2 regions of the Alkalihalobacillus sp. NPDC127517 genome follow, and region 2 is predicted to be linked to the other one. Evidence: a T-box and tRNA genes for the amino acid it is inferred to sense, from the RefSeq annotation. Region 2 holds a T-box; the other holds one or more tRNA genes.

Region 1 (3,399 bases), on a different contig from region 2:
AGGAGCAATCGGAGGAACAATTGCTGTTTTAGGTGTTGTTGTATTACCCATCACATCTGGTGACACAGCATTTCGAAGCGCACGCATGATTATAGCCGAGTACTTAAATGTTGCCCAACGTAAGATTTCAAAACGTTTTCTTATTGCGGTTCCTCTCTTTTTAATCTCAGTAGGACTCACACAAATCGACTTTAATATTTTGTGGCGTTATTTTAGCTGGGCCAATCAAGCCACCGCCGTGATTGCTTTATTTGTAGGTGCAATGTATTTGTATATTGCCAGAAAGAACTACTGGATCTCTCTTGTTCCAGGAAGTTTTATGCTTGTCATGGTTATTACGTATATCTTAAATGCTCAAATTGGATTCAGGCTCCCTATGACAGCCTCTTGGATAGGAGGGCTTGTTGGTGCAGCTATTCTTATCACTTTATTCTTCCGAGCAGCTAAAAAGGCACGAGCAAATAATCTCCCTCTAGAGATTGATGTCTCGTATTGGAAGAAAGATTCAGCTTAATTTGTTTTTCATAAGATTTCTTTTAAAGGACCGTAACTCAAGTAGATACGGTCCCTTTTTTATGATAGAAGCCTCTATTATAGTCTCAGCTCACTACAATTAAATAGACAGAAAAAGAGCCTTGATTTTAGTTGATAAAATCAAGGCTCTTTCAGCAATGCGGGTGAAGGGACTTGAACCCCCACGTCATAAGACACTAGATCCTAAATCTAGCGCGTCTGCCAATTCCGCCACACCCGCGTATTTAATTTCTTCAAAATGGCGGAGAAGGAGGGATTTGAACCCTCGCGCCGCTTACACGACCTACACCCTTAGCAGGGGCGCCCCTTCAGCCACTTGGGTACTTCTCCAAGAGTCAAAAAGCATAGCTCTTATCTTAATGAAGAGTATGATGGGCCTGAGTGGACTCGAACCACCGACCTCACGCTTATCAGGCGTGCGCTCTAACCAGCTGAGCTACAGGCCCATACTCTAGAAAAGCGGGTGATGAGAATCGAACTCACATCATCAGCTTGGAAGGCTGAGGTTTTACCACTAAACTACACCCGCATATTCACATACAGCCAATTCATTCGCATACATAGTACAGCGAAGCGGAAGACGAGATTCGAACTCGCGACCCCCACCTTGGCAAGGTGGTGTTCTACCACTGAACTACTTCCGCAAAATGGCTGGGCTACCTGGGATCGAACCAGGGAATGACGGAATCAAAATCCGTTGCCTTACCGCTTGGCTATAGCCCATCAAACAAAAGGTAATTGCGGGGGAAGGATTTGAACCTTCGACCTTCGGGTTATGAGCCCGACGAGCTACCAGACTGCTCCACCCCGCGACGTTATAAAGTTAATAAAAATGGAGGAGGAAGAGGGATTCGAACCCCCGCGCGGTTTGACCCGCCTGTCGGTTTTCAAGACCGATCCCTTCAGCCAGACTTGGGTATTCCTCCGAGAAAAAACAATGAAAGTGGAGCCTAGCGGGATCGAACCGCTGACCTCCTGCGTGCAAGGCAGGCGCTCTCCCAGCTGAGCTAAGGCCCCTCGTTAGTCATGTGACTTGCTATGTATTTCGTTAGTGTTTCGCTGTCGTTCCGAATAACTATCGGCGACGTTTAATAATATAACACGGTACCTTTGATTTGCGCAACCCTTTTTCAAAAAAAGTTTAAATATTTTTTTTGAAAGGGAGAAAAGGCTTGTTTTCTCCCCTTATATTACCGCAAAGCTCCGATCATTTCAAACATGGGAAGCATAACGGATAAAAACACAACAAAGATAAATCCGCCCATACCAATGAAGAATACAGGCTGTAGAAGTGCCAGTCCCTTCCTTAACGATTCTTCAAGATCTATAAAGAGTAACTCACTGTAATTTTGTAAATCAGACGCTAGGTAGCCTGTACGATTTCCATTCTCCACAACAAATGAAAGATCTTTAAGAAAGTAATGACGATTTAAGAGCATCTGGCTGAGCGACTCTCCTTGCTGTAGTTCCCTTTTCATTTGATGAGCCTCGTGTTGAAAAAAAGGGAGATACGTCTGATTCTCGAAGATAGACAATGCATGCTGTATCGACATCCCTCCTCCAAGAAGTCTCCCAAATTGCAAAGAAAAATAGTAAGTAATGATTCTGCGGGTCACCCGTCGCGTTAACTTTAACTGTAATAGCTTATTGATCTTTAAATGCGGTGGGATGGGCTTAATCTTTATACGATAGTACATATAAAGAGAGAAAAGAATGATAAAGAAAACAGAAGCAATGAAGGGAAGATTTTCTAAGAACCTGAAGAAAAACGCGGTTAAAGCTGGAGGATTGCTGTTCATTGAGACAAACAAATTCTGAAAGTGTGGAACGATAAACTGTTGAACGATGATTAAAACCATAACGCCAGCCCAGCCTAAAACAAGTGGGTAGCGTAATAGCTTTTGAATTTGAACTCTTGTTTTCTCTCTCCCCTCAAATACGATTCCTGCCTGGATTAGCCCTTTAGCCACTTCGCCCTGCTCTTCATAAAAATAAATAAACGAAAGGATATCAGCAGGTAGATTCAAGTGTTCAAATGCTTCATGAATGCGTGCACCGCTGTGTAAGTCAGATTGTATTTGTTCAAGTTGAGCTTGAACAGACTCATTCCCATGTAAGGCGATAAATGAAAGGGCTGCATCCATCGAATACCCTTGCTCCAGCAAATTTCCTATTCGAATCAAACGTTTAGCTTGTTCCAATTGATTACGTTTTTTTCGTAATATAATCAGGTCCATTCCTCCATTCGTTTAACCATTGCACTAGAAATAAACCCCAATGCCCAGGCTTTCCTAGCTGCATGGATAAGTTGATAGTAGGCTGGACGTGTACCTGTTAATACAGCCTTCGTTAACAAATCGCCATCAAGGATCTCATAAAGAGCACGCTGGTGACTCCAAACTGTACCAACCAGCCTTTGAGCAACCATTGCTTGGCATACTTCTGCTAGTTCCATTTTTGACAACCCGTATTCCTGAAAACGCAACACAGCCTGATACGCATCTGTTGTATGAATACTTGCAATCACAAGATGCCCCGTTAAAGCTGCCCTGATTGCAAGCGCCGCTGTTTCTTTATCGCGAATCTCCCCTACAATGATGACATCAGGATCATGACGTAGAATGGCTCTAAGCCCAGTCTCAAAGGTCAAACCAGCTCGCCGGTTAACTTCTAGTTGCACAGTTGACGGCAACATCCGTTCTACTGGATCTTCAATTGTAATGAGAGATCTCGTATGTTCCTGGATAATTTCGTTTGCCATCCCGTATAACGTTGTTGTTTTACCAGAACCAGTTGGGCCACAGATTAAAATTAGTCCATTTCGAAGCTGGGTTAGGTGTTGGAGTTTTGTTAATTGAGTTGAGA
Region 2 (3,399 bases):
TAGATATAGGAAAGATCGGAACAAATCAATACTACTGCTGGAGCTGCTTTGTTGAAATGAGTATCGTTCAAGGCAGACTATCTCTTCATCAAGTGGAGGAGGATGGTTCGTTAAGCTCGTTGGATGACTTATTTGAAGACGAACAGCTTCGGATGGAAAAGTAAACCGAGGAGATGAGTGAATGCGTCGAACGATGAAACCATTATTATTAGTGGGGTTAGGTGCGGCAATCTATTCAATGAATCAAGCTAAGTCTACGTCAATGCGTGACGAGTGGCTTCACAAGATAGAAAAGTTTACCTCAGAACCACTCATTTCGAAAAAACAATGGAAAAAAACGAGAAAAAAAGTCATGAAAGCATTTCGTTAAATGGACTTGCCGGGACAAGCTTTTGTTCCGGCTCTCTTTATATAAGGAGGAGAAAATTGAGGGAGAAAAAACAATCTTTTTCATTTATCTTTCGAGCACTTCATCTATTTATTTGGCTCCTCATTCTGTATGCATTCTTTGTGTTATGGCCCTTTATATTGCCTATCTTACATGTGGTTTTAAAGATCATCACACCTCTACTTCTGGCAGGTCTGTTTGCATACATACTGCATCCACTTATAGAGGGACTTCATCAGTGGAGACTTCCTCGGATTGCTGCGATATTACTTGTATTTGGGTTATTCTTAGGCAGTTTAGCTTTAGCTATAATATATGGAGTGCCTGTCTTTATTCGCCAAGTGCAGGAAGTCATGCAGGTGTTACCAAGTCAAGTAGAGCGTGTAATGGATCTTGTGCATTCATGGGAGGATTCCGTTGAACGAATGCCACTTTTTTTAAGAGAGCATTTAGACGATTGGTCTGACGAACTAATTATTGCATCAGAAAAGTGGTTGGATCGACTTGAAATTGGCTTATTGGCTGGACTCAAATCAATTCCATCTCTGGTAGTCATTCCATTTTTAGTTTTTTACTTTTTAAAGGATGTTTCCTTACTTAAAAAGTCAGTTTGGTATCTAACGCCTGTTAAATGGAGAAAACCACTTACATTATATGGCCGAGATGTCGACCACACTTTTGGTAGCTACATAAGAGGACAAATGCTCGTAGCAGCAGGAGTTGCGACATTATCAATCATAGGATTATGGCTTGTTGGCGTACCTTACTCTGTTTTACTCGGACTGTTTATAGGGGCAACAAATATCATTCCATACTTTGGTGCAATCATTGGAATGGTACCTGCATTAATTGCTGCTCTACTCATTTCCTGGGACAAAGCATTGTATACTTTAATTATACTTGCTGTCATTCAGCAGATTGAAGGAAATGTACTTTCTCCACTCATAGTAGGAAAGACCTTACACCTTCACCCCTTGTTTATTATTGTGGCTCTCCTTGTAGGGGTGGAACTCGGAGGAATCATTGGCCTTCTTCTTGCAGTTCCGTTTCTAGCTGTGTTAAAAGTGACGTTATTCCACGTGCGTCAACACTTTCAGAATGATTGACTTTTAGAAAAATGATTTTTATAATGACTATGACAAGCCTATAACCAAAACATTGATGGAACAAGTAAGCGACAGTCCGTTTTAAGAGAGAACCTCCTTTGGCTGTGAGAGGTTTAACGAAGGGTCGAAGAACGCTATTCCGGAGTGCAGTTGCTAAACAACTGCCGTTTGCCGCGTTAAGGTACTTAAGCGATGAATTGTTTTGATTCATAACTAGGGTGGTACCGCGTGATAATCTCGTCCCTTCTATTAGGGAGGAGTTTTTTTGTTATGTTGGAATGGTTAATTTGTAAAGGAGATGAGTAGACGATGAAACATTTAACCTCTGCTGAAGTAAGGCAGATGTTCTTGGATTTCTTTAAGGAAAAAGGGCACGATGTAGAGCCGAGTGCACCTCTTGTTCCTTTTGAAGATCCTACCTTACTTTGGATTAATAGTGGAGTGGCCACACTTAAGAAATATTTTGATGGAAGTGTGATTCCAAACAATCCTCGTATCACAAATGCTCAAAAATCAATTCGTACGAATGATATTGAGAATGTAGGGAAAACAGCTAGACACCATACGTTTTTTGAGATGTTAGGAAACTTCTCGATTGGTGACTATTTTAAAAAAGAAGCGATTGTATGGGCGTGGGAATTTCTTACAAGCGAGAAGTGGATTGGATTTGATCCTGAGAAGTTATCTGTTACGATCCACCCTGAAGATGATGAAGCCTACGATCTATGGATAACGGAAATTGGAATTCCAACTGAACGAATCATCCGCCTTGAGGGAAACTTCTGGGATATTGGTGAAGGACCAAGTGGACCAAACTCTGAGATCTTTTTTGACAGAGGGCCTGAATACGGGGATGATCCTAAAGATCCAGAGCTTTATCCGGGTGGAGAAAACGATCGTTATCTAGAGATTTGGAACTTGGTATTCTCTCAATTTAACCATAATCCAGATGGCTCTTACACACCGCTTCCAAAGAAAAACATCGATACAGGTATGGGTCTTGAGCGTATGGTATCGGTTATTCAAAATGTACCAACAAACTTTGAAACAGATCTGTTTATGCCGATCATTAAGTCTGTTGAAAAACTAACATCAGTAAACTATACAGACCGTGTGGAAACAGATGTTGCGTTTAAAGTGATTGCTGACCACATTCGTACAGTTGCCTTTGCAATAGGAGACGGAGCCCTGCCATCAAACGAGGGCCGCGGTTATGTTCTAAGAAGACTTCTACGTAGAGCCGTTCGTTTTGCTAAACAGATTCAAATTGAACGTCCATTTATGTATGAACTGGTACCAGTTGTTGGGGAGATCATGAAGGACTTCTACCCAGATGTGAATGAAAAAGCTGATTTCATCCAACGTGTAATTCGGACGGAGGAAGAGCGTTTCCATGAAACGTTGAGTGAGGGACTTACGATTCTTGATAAAATTGTGGCTGAAACAAAAGCTGCTTCAAAAGGGATCGTGATTGGTGAAGATGTGTTCCGCCTGTATGACACGTACGGATTCCCCGTCGACTTAACAGAGGAATATGTAGAAGAAGCAGGACTTGCTATTGACCGACCTGGGTTTGAAGAAGAGATGAACAAACAACGTGAACGTGCTCGTGCAGCAAGACAAGACACTGGTTCAATGAATGTTCAGAGTGACCTGTTAAGCAAGATTACAGAGCCAAGTGAGTTTGTAGGGTATGAAACACTCAGAGTAGAAGCAACGATTCAAGCACTAATCGTGAATCAGGAGCTTGTGGAAGAGACTATCGCGGGCCAAGAAGCTCAATTGATCCTGGATCGCACACCTTTCTACGCAGAAAGCGGTGGGCAGGTTGCTGACGGTGGGTTCATTCGCACTGAATTGGGTGTGGCTGAAGTGATTGATGTGAAAAAAGCACCAAACGGTCAA

Evidence for each region. A T-box is a leader RNA that pairs with one kind of tRNA and senses whether it is charged. The one in region 2 lies ahead of alaS (alanine--tRNA ligase), so its partner is inferred to be a tRNA-Ala.
Region 1: it encodes a tRNA-Ala, which carries the amino acid that the T-box ahead of alaS (alanine--tRNA ligase) is inferred to sense. The anticodon was not compared.

What each region holds. Positions count from the first base shown of each region.
Region 1 covers NZ_JBNNQX010000004.1:203,426-206,824, forward strand. The annotation lists gene ACQKKO_RS06890 (carbon starvation CstA family protein) at 1-514, shown strand, start outside; tRNA gene ACQKKO_RS06895 (tRNA-Leu) at 673-754, opposite strand; tRNA gene ACQKKO_RS06900 (tRNA-Ser) at 774-864, opposite strand; tRNA gene ACQKKO_RS06905 (tRNA-Ile) at 907-980, opposite strand; tRNA gene ACQKKO_RS06910 (tRNA-Gly) at 993-1,063, opposite strand; tRNA gene ACQKKO_RS06915 (tRNA-Gly) at 1,107-1,178, opposite strand; tRNA gene ACQKKO_RS06920 (tRNA-Gln) at 1,183-1,257, opposite strand; tRNA gene ACQKKO_RS06925 (tRNA-Met) at 1,273-1,346, opposite strand; tRNA gene ACQKKO_RS06930 (tRNA-Ser) at 1,368-1,460, opposite strand; tRNA gene ACQKKO_RS06935 (tRNA-Ala) at 1,479-1,551, opposite strand; gene comGB (competence type IV pilus assembly protein ComGB) at 1,725-2,771, opposite strand; gene comGA (competence type IV pilus ATPase ComGA) at 2,762-3,399, opposite strand, start outside.
Region 2 covers NZ_JBNNQX010000009.1:160,936-164,334, forward strand. The annotation lists gene ACQKKO_RS13980 (YrzR-like zinc ribbon domain) at 1-164, shown strand, start outside; gene ACQKKO_RS13985 (DUF3918 family protein) at 182-370, shown strand; gene ACQKKO_RS13990 (AI-2E family transporter) at 427-1,494, shown strand; T-box leader at 1,538-1,742, shown strand; gene alaS (alanine--tRNA ligase) at 1,804-3,399, shown strand, end outside.